DNA from 2 places in the Pseudarthrobacter sp. MDT1-40-2 genome. Region 2 is predicted to be linked to the other one. Evidence: predicted binding sites of a transcription regulator. Region 2 holds the regulator's gene; the other holds the start of a gene.

Region 1 (7,076 bases), 630 kb from region 2:
TTGGCTGAGATCAATGTTATGTACCGCTCACTGGGCCGCGAGCTGACCGGCCTGGGCGAGGCCCTGAAGCATACCGAGGACGGCGGCGACCTTGAGTCCACGTCCTACAAGGAGCTGCTGGCGCGTGTCCAGGCCCTGACGGCGGACACCCATACCCTGGAGACGCTGCCGGAACGTACCCTGTTGGTGGAAAACATGCGGGAGCACGGGCTCGGTGAGCTGCTGGCAGACCTGGCCGAACGTGAAGTTCCGGCAGAAGCCGTAGCCGCCGAGTTGGATCTTGCCTGGTGGCAGTCGGTCCTTGAAGCCATGATCAGCGGCGACGATTACCTGGCCATGTCCGACGGCGATGCCCTTCGCAAGTTGGAGGCCGAGTACCGCCTGGCTGACAACGCACACATCGCCAGCGGCGCGGCACGGTTGCGTTGGACCCTTGCCGAGCGCTGGCGCACCGCAATCGGCAGCGAGCCCAGGCAGGCCGATCAGCTCCGCGGGTTGCTTAAGGATGGCCGTGTAACGCTCGGAGCGCTGGGTGCCCTTGCGCCGGACATGGTCTCCACGCTGGTACCGGTCTGGGCGGTCAGCCCGTACCTGATGACCGGCCTGCTGCCGGCCAGCCAGGGTTTTGACGCCGTCATCATCCTCGACGCCGAGGCGACCTCCCTGCAGGCGGTGCTGCCCGCCATCGCGCGCGCTAAGCAGGTTATTGCCTTCGGCGATGACCGCATCGCCAGCCCAAGGACTTTTACCGTTGGCGTCGAGAGGCTGGCGGCCGGTGAACCTGCCCACCAGCAGGTGCAAAGCGCCTTCGCAGCCTTGTCCGAGGTGCTGCCGGCTTGGCGGTTGCGGTTTGTGTACCGGGCCATCGACGAGGACCTGGTCCTTCAGCTGAGCAGGAGCTTTTACGACGACGGGCTGCGTCGCCTTCCGGAGGGCCAGACCGCCACCGGACTGGATCGTTCCCTGGTGGTTGAGTACCTGCCGGACGGCACCGGATTGCCCAGTGCCGACCACGACAGTGTGGAATCCGTGGTGGCCGAAGTCAATCGCGTGGTGGAACTGGTGTTTGAGCATGCCCGTCTGCGGCCGCGCACGTCGCTGGCCGTGGTTACGGCAAGCTTGCGCCACGCGGCCAGGATTGGTGAGGCCATCCGCCTGCAACTGCCCAACTATCCCGGCCTTTCCGGTTTCTTCTCGGCCGGCAGCGAATCCTTCCGCGTGGTGGATCTGGAACGGGCCCAGGGAATGGTCCGTGACCACGTCATCTTCTCCCCAGGTTTTGGCCGCACCCCGCATGGCCGCGCCCTGCACGGGTTTGGACCCCTGTCAGCCGAGGGCGGCCGGGCGAAGTTTGCACTGGCCATGACTCGCGCCCGCCGTTCCATGCACGTTCTGAGCTGCTTCCGGCCCGAGGACCTGGACCGGACCCGGTTGAGCCACGGTGCCGTGGATCTGTATGAGCTGCTGGACCGGGAAATTGCCGGGAACTCCGACCTGGGAAGCCCGGTCTCCCGTGCGGCGGCGAGCGAGCAGTCGTTGGGTGCCGATCCTTTGGTCGCCGACCTCGCTGAACGCCTTCGTGCCCGCGGAGCCAGGGTCTGGCACCAGTACGACGGCGTTTTGGACGTTGCCGCTGCAGCGGATCCCCTGAGCACCATGGGCAGGGACGACAGCGAGATCCCGCGTCCGGTTGCTATCGAATCTGATGGCACGGAACGGTACCGGGCCATGAGTGTGCGTGAACGGAGCCGCCTGCGCCCGCAACTGCTGGAGCGACTGGGCTGGCGCTATATGCCGCTGTGGACCATTGAAGTCTTTACGGATCCTTCCTCCTGTGCTGACCGCATCGCGGGTTATCTTGGATTGGAGAACGTTCCCGTCACTGCCCGGCATGGCGCTGCTGGCGGGTTCTTCGATGACGACGTTGAGCGCCTGACGCTGGAAAGCGCCGCGAGCGACCACGCTGCCGTGCAGTCAGGCAGCCAGCAGGGCGGCCTGCGCCAGCGCCACGGCCGTCAGCCGGCGGCCGCCGGACACGGCCATTACGAAAAGCACGAACCAGCCGGTCAGGATGAAGAGGCCGGCCGGAAGGATCACATCATGAACCAGCAGCACGCGAACGACGCCGAGGCTTCCGCCACCGAAGCCTCAGCAGTTCCGGCAAACACAGGATCCGTGCAGGAGTCAGGCCTCTCCGAAGCTGCCACATCCGAAGCCGCCACCTCCGCGGCTTCCTCGTCCGCAGCTTCTGACAGGGAACCGGCAGTCGGGCAGGATTACGATCGTCAGCCGCTCCACGCCGTGAGCCTGGTTCCGAACAAAGCCGCCGAGGATGATCCCCGGCGTTGGGGCGACACCTCGGATCACGATCACGATGCCTGGCTGCGGGAGCAAAAGCCGCCGCACTGGGGCTAGGCATGGCCGGGGTGCGGTACCTACGGGCCCGCTCCAACCATCACAAAGAACAGCTTCCCCTGACTGGAGGCCCCGGCCAGCCGCCCGGCCTGGTCGGGGCCGGCAGCTACCACCACCAGTCCTTCGGTCTCACCTGATCCAAGCCATTCGCTGCTTTCTCCGCCCTTGCCTGAGGTCCAGAGGACGGCCACGCCTTCTGCAAGGACCTCCGAAGGCACCCCGCTGTTGTAGCCGCCGTCCGAAGACTTCACAATGTTCACCAGCTGGCCGGGGGACAGGAGCTGGATGGACGCAGGGTCCGCCATTCTCAGCGGAACTGCGGCAGAGCCCTCCGGTGCTCCCGCAAGGAGGCCCTGGCCCACCAGCTGGGCTGTGGTAAGGATCTGGCTCTGGAGGACCGGTGAGGCCAGTTGCTTTCCCGCGAGGTCAGGCAGGTCGGTGAACGTCCCGTCCACCAGGAGCTCCGGGGGAACGCGCAACTGCCTCAGATCCGTAGCGCCAAGGGTGGCGCCTGCCGGGAGGTCGCGTGCCGCGGCGAGAACCGTCGCTGTACTGGTGGGAGCGGGCGTGAGCTGGTGGACTGCCAGCCCCGCAGCGAGGCATAACAACATTGCTATGGCAAGACGGCGCCTGCCCCGAAGCCAACCAAGAATACCGGCGCGTGAGTGGTGGCGGGTGCCGGGTGCACGACTGCCGGGTCCACGGAATCGGTTCAGGGCCTTCGTCCTGGAGATGCCTGGTAGGGGAAGCTGCAATGCCGCTGGGCTATTGGAAGCCCGGGCACCCGAAGGGCGCACCCGGCGGCAGAAAGCAGCGTCCGGCTGCGGGTCTGCTGGCGTGTACGGGAAGACTGGCATACAGGAACCGTAGGTCCGCGTGCCGCACCTGCTGAAGGAGTCCGACGTCGTATGTGGATAACCCGTGGTGTTGCGATATAACCCGGATGCAGGAAGAGCTGGCCCCAGGTGGAGGCAGGGCGCCTAGCTCGCCGTTGCCGCCGCTGCAGCAGGGGCAGGTGACGGAGCCGCAGGCGCACCGGAGGCGGCAGCCGGGGCTGCGGAAACAGTGCTGCCCTTCGAATCGCGCGAATCAGTGCGGTAGAAGCCGGTGCCCTTGAAGACGACACCGACGCTGTTGAACTTCTTGCGCAGGGAGCCCTGGCATTCAGGGCATTCGGTCAGCGTGCTGTCAGTGAAAGACTGAAAGATGTCGAAGTCGTTACCGCAATCTTTGCAGGCGTATGCATACGTGGGCACTGATGATCCTCCTCTGGGGCAAACGTAAGGTCCTGCCTGCCAACGCCGGGATCTCTCCGCGGCCTTAGCAGTCTCAGGGCCTGAGTGCTAATTCTAACACTGGGCGGGCCGGCGTCGTCTAGGAAAAGGCGACAAGTCCCCCGGGGGTCAAGGCTGCCTGCACCTTCACGTCGAACGTTTCGGCGGGGATGGTGCCGGCAGGCAGGACTTCGTCGTCGTAAACAACAGCAATGGTGGGCGGGATATTTCCCTGCTCCTGGAGCGGGGCCAGGAAGGAATCGTAATATCCACCTCCTTGGCCGATCCTGTTGCCGGAACGGTCGACGGCGGTGGCCGGCAGGATGATTCCGGCCAGTCCCGTCGCTCCCGGGCGGCCCGACGTGGCAGCCTCCAGATCCAGTTGTTGACCAACAGGTTCCATCACCGGCGCGAAGCGGCTGCGTGCAAACGTGGAGTGCGGGGTCCATTCCACCCAGAGCAGGCGGCGGCCAGGTTCGCAGACTGGCAGCAGCACGGTGTAGCCGTTGGCGTGCAGGGACTCCAGGAGAGCGCCCGTGGCCGGTTCGGTGCCCACGCCGAGGTAGACGGTGAAGGAGGTAAATCCGGGACGGGCCACCGTCCGGGCCCATGCCAACCCGTGCCGTGCAATGCCAACGCCCTGGGCTTCCCGGTCCTGCCCGGCGTGCAGGGCGCGCGCCAGGCGGTGCCGGGCCCTGATTTCGGCTTTGGTCGCGGCGGCATCGGGAGTCATTGTGCCCTCTTTCCCTGCAGTTGCAGATCCAGTACGTTTACCGGATGTCTGTGCTCTCCGTTAGATTAGTCCAGTGACTACCACTAACGCTCCAGTACGCAAGGCCGTTATCCCTGCCGCGGGACTCGGCACCAGGTTCCTGCCCGCCACCAAGGCGATGCCGAAGGAAATGCTCCCGGTCGTGGATAAGCCGGCCATCCAGTATGTGGTGGAAGAAGCCGTTTCCGTGGGACTCCACGATGTCCTGATGATCACCGGCCGGAACAAGCGCGCCCTGGAAGATCACTTCGACCGCGTGCCAACGCTTGAAGCCACCCTTGAAGCCAAGGGCGATACCGCCAAACTCGCCTCCATCCAGGCAGCCAGCAATCTTGGTGACATCCACTACGTCCGCCAGGGAGATCCCAAAGGGCTGGGGCACGCAGTGTTGCGCGCCCAGCAGCACGTGGGGGAAGAGCCCTTCGCTGTGCTCCTTGGCGATGACCTGATTGACGCCCGGGACGAACTGCTCAGCGTCATGATTGATGTTCAGGCCAAGACCGGCGGCTCAGTAGTGGCACTGATCGAGGTGGATCCATCTCAGATCAGCGCCTACGGCTGTGCGGACATTGAAGCAATCGACGGTGAGGACTACTTCCGCATTAACAAGCTGGTAGAGAAGCCGGACGTGGCCGACGCACCGTCCAACCTGGCCGTCATCGGCCGTTACGTCCTGCACCACTCGGTGTTCTCCGTTCTGGAGAACACCGCCCCGGGCCGCGGTGATGAGATCCAGCTGACGGACGCCCTCCAGGAACTGGCAGCAGGCGAAGGCGAAGGCTACGGCGTCTACGGCGTGGTTTTCCGCGGCCGTCGTTACGACACAGGAGACAAACTGAGCTACCTGAAGGCATGTATCCAGCTCGGCATCGACAGCGACGACCTGGGACCGGGCCTGCGCGAGTGGCTGCCTGGTTTCGCCGCCGGCTTGTCTGACTAGCCTTACGGTGCGGGGCAGCCCCATCTGGCCGGTAACGCTGGAACACGGTGACCTGGTCCTGCGTCCCATTCGGTACCGGGACCAAAAAGAGTGGATGTATGTTCGGTCACTGAACACCGAGTGGCTGACGCCGTGGGAAGCGTCAAACCCGGCGCCTGGAGGGTGGCTGCCAGGCTACCGGCACATGGTCAGGTCGCTTAAAAGCCAGGCTGCCCAGGGGACGGCCCTTCCGTTCCTGATCACCGAGCGGACACCCGGATACAGCAGGCCGCGGATCGTGGGCCAACTGACGGTGTCCTCCATCGTCTGGGGCTCGGCCATGATGGCCACCCTGGGGTACTGGATTGACCAGCGCCGCGCCGGGCAGGGGATCGTGCCCACAGCAGTGGCCATGGCTACCGACCACTGCTTCAACACTTTGGGCCTGCACCGCATGGAGATTAACATCAGGCCGGAAAACGGCCCCAGCCTGCGCGTCGTAGAGAAACTCGGCTTCCGTGACGAAGGCCTCCGTGAGCGGTTCCTGCATATCAACGGGCAGTGGGCCGATCACCGTTCTTTTGCACTGACCACGGAGGAAGTTCCGGACGGCGTGCTGAAAAGGTGGCTTGATTCGCGCCGTTGAGTGCCGCCGTCGTACTTCTTTGATCCGTTCACCTACGTTCGACGCGACACACCGCCGCTAATGCCGCGGGCAGCCGCCGATTGCTCATACGGTTTTGATTGTGGACTTTCCCCTTAGCAGCTCAGTGATTCTTGTCATCACTGTTGCCCTGTGGATTTTTTGGGTTGCCCCGCATTTCCTTCGTAACCGCCTGCGCCACCAGGCGGCGGGGGGAACAACAGCGGAGAGGTTTTCCGCCCCTTCATCAGACCCGCAAGCCGGGATGGTCATGACAATGGCCTCCCAGCAGGAGACAGTCATGGACAACAGGAAGAGCACCGCACCCGAACCCGGCGTGCCCGCAACCCGCGGCCCGGGCACGTTCCGGATCCGCTATGGCCGGTGTGCTATCGCTGCAGCAGGGCTTCTTGCGTTGTTGACTGCTGTTGTGACCGTGCTGCTCCTGGCCTTTGGCGTAGTGAGTGGTGCCGTTCCTGCCGTGGCCGCATTGATCGCTGTAGCATCCGTTGCCCTCCTGCGCACCCTCGCTGTCCGTGATCGCCGGACGAAGATGCGACGGGCATTTGCAGATGCCATGTCCTCCGCTCCGGAAGCCACCCGGGTTTCGGTGCCACAGAAGCCCGCTGCATCGCCTGCCTCATCGGCTGCAAAGTCAGCTGAAAAATCCGTTGCTCCGTTCGACGCCGAGTCGGAAGAGGAAACGGTCAAACCGCTCACGCCCAACGAGCTGCGGGCCGCAGCGCTTGCTGTCGCCGTTGCTGCCGGCGATCCGTCCGCCGGATCCAAGCCGCTCGCTCAGCCATCAGGGACACCTTGGGAGCCCGTGCAGGTACCCAAGCCCGTGTACGTGGATGCAGCGAAGGCCGAGCGTCCCGCGCCGGAGCCGTTGGAACTTCCCGAGGCACCAAAGGCCAGCGCCAAGACTCCGCTTAAGCAGTCTGCAGCCGCCGAGCCGCGGATTGTGGCGCCAGCCAAACCTTCGAGCGCGCTAAGCAACCTCGACGACGTCCTCCAGCGCCGCCGCGCCTGATCCTGGAACCCTCATGGCGC
Region 2 (7,076 bases):
TCTTTGACTTCTTCGACATACTCAAATCCAAGACCCGCGGTTACGGTTCGCTGGACTGGAAAGCCGACGGCGACCAGGTGGCCGACCTGGTCAAGGTGGACATCATGCTTCAGGGCGAGCAAGTCGATGCCTTCAGCGCCATAACCCACCGGGAAAAGGCGTATGCCTACGGCGTGATGATGACCGGCAAGCTCCGGGAACTCATTCCCAGGCAGCAGTTCGAGGTGCCCATCCAGGCCGCCATCGGGTCCAGGATCATTGCCCGCGAGAGCATCCGTGCCATCCGCAAGGACGTGCTGGCCAAGTGCTACGGCGGCGACATCACCCGTAAGCGCAAGCTGCTGGAAAAGCAGAAGGAAGGCAAGAAGCGCATGAAGATGGTGGGCCGCGTTGAGGTTCCGCAGGAAGCGTTCATTGCCGCCCTGACTACCGACGAATCGAAGGACAAGGCAAAGAAGTAGTGGTCCCGCTGCACCCCCTCCTGCAGGACTTCAGGGAGCCTGGCCGGCATGCCTAGCGCCCTTCCGCTCGGAGACCCGGCGCCTGCTGACGGACTGCTGCCCGCGCAGGTTCTGGACGGCGTCGATACCCGCAGCTTCGGGCTGTACGTTCACATCCCGTTCTGTGCCGTCCGCTGCGGCTACTGTGACTTCAACACCTACACTGCCACCGAGCTCGGCGGCGGTGCGTCCCAGGACGCTTACGCTTCCACGGCCATATCGGAATTGGAGTTTGCTTCCAGAGCGCTGGCTGGCTCGGGGCTGCCGGCCCGGCCGCTCAACTCCGTGTTTTTTGGCGGCGGAACCCCCACGCTGTTGCCTGCAGAGGACCTCGCCCGCATCCTGAAGGCCGCGGTTGCCCGGTGGGGCCTGGTCCCCGGGGCTGAGGTGACCACCGAAGCCAACCCGGATTCCGTATCGCCTGAATCCCTGCAACTGCTTGCCGATGCCGGCTTCACCCGGGTGTCGTTCGGCATGCAATCGGCCGTGCCGCACGTCCTGAAGGTCCTGGACCGGACGCACACTCCCAGCCGCGTCCCGCTTGCTGTCCAGTGGGCCCGCCAGGCGGGGCTCGCTGTCAGTCTTGACCTGATTTATGGCACGCCGGGGGAGTCGCTGGCCGACTGGCGGCTGTCGGTCGAAACAGCGCTCTCCTACGGCCCGGACCACATCAGCGCCTATGCCCTGATTGTGGAGGACGGGACGAAGCTCGCGGCCCAGATCCGGCGTGGCGAGGTTCCCGGTATTGACGACGACGATCACGCCGCCAAGTACGAACTCGCTGACGAGCTGATCAATGCTGCGGGCCTGGGCTGGTACGAGGTCAGCAACTGGGCGCGCGGCCCGGAGCAGCAATGCCGGCACAACCTGGCGTACTGGCGCGGTGATGACTGGTGGGGGATTGGGCCAGGTGCCCACTCACACGTTGGTGGTGTGCGCTGGTGGAACGTCAAGCACCCCACAGCCTATGCAGGCCGGCTCGCCGCTGGTTCCTCGCCGGCTGCCGGACGGGAAACGCTCGACGCCGATACCAGGAACGTCGAGCGTGTCCTCCTGGAGGCACGGCTGGCTTCCGGGTTGGAGGTTGCCACGCTCGGAAGCGGGCGGCAGGCAATTGCCGGTCTCATTGCCGACTCGCTGATTGAGCCGGTCGAGGCTTTCGCAGGCAAGCTGGTACTGACACTTAAAGGCAGGTTGCTGGCTGACGCCGTCGTCCGGCGTATCCTGCCCGACTGACACGTGCCAAGCGAAACCGGCCCTGCGTCGATTACTACTTGATCAGGCGCAGGTTGTACTGGTAGCGGTGGGGCTGGCCCCGGTTAACGTGGATGCCGGCGGAAACCGAGAAGCATGTCAAGGTGATCCAGATCAGCGTGGCGATGACGGCAAAGAGGTTGCCGATTCCCGGAATGAACAGCAGCAGGTTGGCCAGAACGGCAGCGACTGTGGGAGGAAGCGTAAAGTTGAGGGCTTCTTTGGACTCCTGCGCCGTAAAGGGCCCACGGTCCTTGAAAATCAGGTAAATCAGCAGCGACGGAATGCAGCCCAGGATCCCGCCGAAGTGGGCGAGCGTTGCCCACTGGCGGTCCTCGTTCGCGGTCAGCGGGAGGGCGTTCGCGGGCACGCCGTGATACTCGGGACTGCCACTGGCGGGCTGGGTGTCCCTGTTGTCGCGCGCGTTCTCTGCCACGGTTATGTCCTTTTCGGTGCTGCGGAGGGTGTCAGTGCAAGAATACTTGGTGATTCACGGTTACCTTGCAGCAGCCCTCAGGGTGCCGTGAGGAAATCGATGACTTCTTCCACCCGCCCCAGCAGTGACGCTTCAAGATCGGCATAGCTGGTCACCGCGGACAGCAACTTCTGCCAGCCCAGCCCGATGTCCTCCTTGGTGGAATGCGGCCAGCCGAAAGCTGCGAGAATGCCGGTCTTCCAGTCCTGGCCGCGGGGCACCACCGGCCACGCAGGAATACCCAAAACAGCCGGCCGGATTGCCTGCCACACGTCGACATAGGGGTGGCCGACAATCAGGACGTTGCCGGCCGCGCCGGGGGAGCCCATCACGTCACTTGCGATCCGCGATTCCTTGGAGTCCGGAACCAGATGATCCACCAGGATGCCGAGCCGGCGGCCGGGGCCGGGACCAAAGGCAGTGACAGCGCCCGGGAGATCGTCAATGCCATGCAGCGGTTCGACGACGATTCCCTCTGCCCGGAGGTCATCGCCCCACACCTTTTCCACGAGTTCGGCGTCGTGCTTTCCCTCGACCCAGATCCGGCTGGCCTTTGCCACCTGGGCGCGTTGTCCGGCAACGCGTACCGAACCGGAAGCGGTTCGTTGGCTGGTTGCTGCTGCTGTTCCCGCAGTGCGGGGAGCCGGCGGGTCGAGCCTGATGGGCTGGCCCTCCAGGAGGAAGCCGTAGCCCAGCTTGAAGGATCGCGGTTTGCCGCGCCGGTCTTCCAGCACCACCAAGTGCATCCCGCCGGATTTTTCAACCCGGGTTACCGCTCCCACCCAGCCTGACTGCACGTCCTCAAGGACCATGCCCCGTTCCACCGGGACGGCGGGAAGTTCTGTCCGCGCCGGCGCGGACAGATCCTGCGGACCCCAATTCTGGTACTGCATCCTGGTTCCAGCCTCACGCCACATACCGGGCGGATTTCGCCCGGAGCGGTACCAATGCTAACAACGCGGCGAGTCATATTAGACTGGCACTTGGGCATGTCGAGTGCTAACACCTCGCAGCCATCAGCATTACACCAGTGATGAGCGACCATCGAACGGAGGTAGACAATGAGCGATCCACGCAAACTGGAGGTACTGCGGGCCATAGTGGAGGACTATGTCCACTTCCGCGAACCGGTGGGATCCAAAGCGCTGGTCGAACGCCACCACCTTGGTGTATCCAGCGCCACCATCCGCAATGACATGGCGGCGTTGGAGGACGAAGGGCTTATCACGGCCCCTCATACCAGCGCAGGCCGCGTACCCACGGACAAGGGCTACCGGCTCTTCGTCGACCAGATCTCGGCGGTTAAACCGTTGTCTCCGGCCGAGCGCCGGGCCATCCAGACGCTCCTTGAGGGCTCGGACGATCTCGACGACGTGCTGGACCGGACCGTGCGGCTGCTGTCGCAGCTGACCAACCAGGTTGCAGTGGTCCAGTACCCCCAGCAAAGCCGGGCGCAGGTGCGGCACATTGAATTTGTGCTGCTTGCCCCGCGCCGGGTGCTGGTGGTCCTGATCGCCACGACAGGAAAGGTGGAACAACGGGTCATTGATGTCGGTTCCGATATCGGTGAGGAGGGCCTCGCAGCCCTCCGGGCCGGTTTCCTTTCGGCCACCCACGGCACGCTGCTCAGCCAGCTCCCGCAGACGTTGCCTGCCGCCGTCGCTGCAGCCGCTCCCGTCCACCGCGCTGCCGCCAACATGCTGGCGCAGGGACTGGAAGCACTCGCGCAGGGCGGCAGGGAAGAACGGATGGTCATGGCCGGAACAGCGAACCTCGCCCGTTCCAACGTTGACTTTCCCCTGAGCATCGGGCCGGTCCTGGAAGCCCTGGAAGAGCAGGTGGTAATGCTGCGGCTCCTCAGCGAAATGGCCCAGGATCCCCGCGGTGTCGCCGTCAGCATCGGACGCGAGAACCCGTACGACGGCTTGGCTGAGGCTTCTGTGGTCGCTACGGCGTACGGACCCGACAGTTCGGCAAAAATCGGCGTCCTGGGACCCACCCGGATGGATTACCCCACTACCATGGCTGCCGTTCGGGCCGTGGCGCGCTATCTTTCGCGCATTCTTGGACCGTAGGGTCCGCAGCATCTTCGAAGTAAAGCTTGACAACAGGAAGAGAAATCAGACTTGAGCAGCCATTACGACGTCCTTGGGGTTTCACCGGAAGCCACGGGGGAGGAAATCAAGAAGGCTTACCGAAAGCTGGCACGGACACTTCACCCGGACGTCAACCCGGGCGAGGACGCCTCTGACCGGTTCAAGGCGGTCACGCATGCCTACGAGGTTCTTTCCGATCCGCAAAAGCGCCGGGTCTACGACACCACCGGTAACGAGAACGGCACCGACAACGGCTTTGGCGGAGGCCAGTACGCCGGCCAGGGCTTCGCGTTCCAGGACATCTTTGACACCTTCTTCGGTGCCGGTGGCACGGCCGGACCCGCCTCCAGGGTGCGTCGTGGGCAGGACGCTTTGATCAGCGTCCGCATTGACCTCCGCGACGCCGTATTCGGCGTCAACAAGAAGCTGGAAGTCGATACCGCCGTCGTCTGCCCCACGTGCGATGGCAGCTGCTGCCGCGAAGGCACCTCCCCGGAACGCTGCGACGTCTGTGGCGGCAGCGGCCAGATCCAAAGGGCTGTCCGGTCCATCCTGGGACAGGTCATGACGGCGGCACCGTGCGGCAGTTGCGAAGGCTTCGGTACCGTGATCAAGGACCCCTGCAACGAATGCAACGGCCAGGGGCGGATCAGGAGCCGCAGGTCCATCACCATCAAGGTTCCAGCTGGTGTAGCCACGGGTACCCGTATCCAGCTGTCGGGGCAGGGCGAAGCCGGTCCGGCAGGCGGTCCGGCCGGTGACCTTTATGTCGAGATCCGCGTTAATAGCGATTCCACCTACGTCCGGGATGGCGACGATCTCCACGCCACCCTCAACATCCCCATGACCGCTGCGGCCCTCGGGACGGAAATCAGCCTCGAGACCTTTGACGGCATTCAGGAGATCGACGTCAAGGCCGGTACGCAGTCCGGTGAGATCATCACACTCCGTGGACTCGGCGTCACGCACCTGCGCGGCTACGGCCGTGGTGACCTCAAGGTGCACCTCCAGGTGGACACTCCAACGAGGCTCGATGCCACCCAGGAGGACCTCCTGCGCCAGTTGGCGAAGCTTCGCGGCGAGCAGTTCACCGAGGGGAAACTCGCGGCCAGTGGAGGCGTGTTCGCCAAACTGCGTGACCGGCTGGGCAACCTCTAGCAATGACCAACCCTGTCTTCTTCACCCCGAAGGGTGCTCTTGCGGACGTCCGGCCGGGTTCGACCTTCGTCCTGGAGGGCCCGGAGGCAAGGCATGCGGTGACCGTCAAGAGGCTTGCCGTCGGCGAGCCGGTTGACCTCGCCGACGGCAGTGGCAACCGCATCAGCGGAACGGTGGCCACTGCCGCCCCCGGGGAGTTGAGCATCGACTGCCTCACGGTAACCGCTGAACCAGAACCTGCCGTCCGGCTGGTGTTGGTACAGGCACTTGCCAAAGGAGACAGGGACGAGCTTGCCATCGAGATGGCCACTGAACTGGGCATCGATGGCGTAATTCCCTGGCAATCCGAACGTTCCATCGTCCGCTGGAAGGCAGATCGTGCGGCAAAGGCTCATGCCAAGTGGGAGTCGGTGGTAGCAGCCGCGGCCAAGCAGGCGCGTCGTGCCTGGATCCCGGGCGTCGAATCAATCGTCGACACCGCCGGACTGGCCAGGCGGGCGGCGGCGGCCGACCTTGCAGTGATCCTGCATGAGGATGCCGTCCGGCCGCTACGGTCAGTTCTTGAGGACTGGACCAGCCGCACCGCGCCGACTCCCAGTGGCGAAATCCTGTTGATAGTCGGACCGGAGGGCGGGATCGCTGCCCGGGAAGTGACCCGGTTGTGCGATGCCGGTGCGGTCACTGCGCTGCTGGGCCACCACGTGCTCCGGTCCTCGACGGCAGGGCCTGCCGCTGCCGTAGTGGCCAATGACATTCTGGGCCGCTGGTAGTCCCTGGGCCGCCGCTATCCGACGTTGAACTTTCGGGTGTCCGTATACAGGGAAAGCTCCGTCGATTCGACGTCAATGCGCGAGACCCGCAGCTGGTACGTTCCCCGTTCCAAGGTCAGGTCCAGGGAGAACAGCCCGGCCGAACCGGCATCCGCCGCGCTGGTGGTTTCGCCGCTCAGATAGATGCTGGATTGTCCGTTGCTTTCCCGGAGCAGTTGCCAGCGGAGGCGGTCGCCTTGGTCCGTGCTTCGACCCGTTAATTTCACGGTGCCGCTGGGCACGTTGGCGTTTTCCTGCGGATCAATGATCCAGATTGGCGCAACGAGGCCTGCCGTCCTGGCCATTGGCGCGCCAAGCCGGATGTGGCCAAAGGCTTGATAATCAGGGTGTCCGTCCACTAACACCACAACCTGGATTTGCTGGCTGGTGTCCACCAGGCCTGAACTCGCCGCGGCTGCTGTCGCGGTGTGCACCAGTTGTTGAACGGCGAGTTCGGCCATTCCGGCATCCAGGGTGCTGTTGAAAGCGTCTTCCGAGACGTCAACGGTAATGATGTTCTGGCCGGAAATCGACGTTTCCAGTTCCTTCGGATTTTGCCAGGAGGTGAAGAAGTCCGGGTCAAGGGGCGTCTCCGACATCATCGCCCGGAGCGCCCGGGTCACGGGATTGTCCTGTTCGGGGACGTCGCGGAATTCCCTGTACAGGAAGACATGCTCACCGCTTCGGCCGATCCAGTAGATGGGCGCTTTGTTGGACGATTGCGTCGTTTCCAGCGGGGCGTTCGACGCCGGCACGGACAATGTGGAATAGCCCGGACCGGGAG

Evidence for each region. Region 2 encodes HrcA, which represses chaperone genes, less so after heat shock. Its sites were predicted from a motif close to TTNGCACTCGNNNNNNNCGAGTGCNAA; they were not measured.
Region 1: a site for HrcA is predicted at 3,736-3,762, ahead of AC50X5_RS03235 (FmdB family zinc ribbon protein). Genes of this name have one in related genera too.

The regions. Positions count from the first base shown of each region.
Region 1 covers NZ_JBWZCL010000001.1:691,035-698,110, reverse strand. Annotated here, with positions in the region: gene AC50X5_RS03245 (AAA family ATPase) at 1-2,415, shown strand, start outside; gene AC50X5_RS03240 (RcpC/CpaB family pilus assembly protein) at 2,436-3,026, opposite strand; gene AC50X5_RS03235 (FmdB family zinc ribbon protein) at 3,396-3,671, opposite strand; gene AC50X5_RS03230 (5-formyltetrahydrofolate cyclo-ligase) at 3,790-4,422, opposite strand; gene galU (UTP--glucose-1-phosphate uridylyltransferase GalU) at 4,496-5,401, shown strand; gene AC50X5_RS03220 (GNAT family N-acetyltransferase) at 5,409-6,026, shown strand; gene AC50X5_RS03215 (hypothetical protein) at 6,325-7,056, shown strand; gene AC50X5_RS03210 (SDR family oxidoreductase) at 7,070-7,076, shown strand, end outside.
Region 2 covers NZ_JBWZCL010000001.1:58,426-65,501, reverse strand. Annotated here, with positions in the region: gene lepA (translation elongation factor 4) at 1-461, shown strand, start outside; gene hemW (radical SAM family heme chaperone HemW) at 510-1,736, shown strand; gene AC50X5_RS00290 (DUF4870 domain-containing protein) at 1,771-2,190, opposite strand; gene AC50X5_RS00285 (DUF3097 domain-containing protein) at 2,268-3,122, opposite strand; gene hrcA (heat-inducible transcriptional repressor HrcA) at 3,291-4,304, shown strand; gene dnaJ (molecular chaperone DnaJ) at 4,356-5,483, shown strand; gene AC50X5_RS00270 (16S rRNA (uracil(1498)-N(3))-methyltransferase) at 5,486-6,253, shown strand; gene AC50X5_RS00265 (GerMN domain-containing protein) at 6,268-7,076, opposite strand, start outside.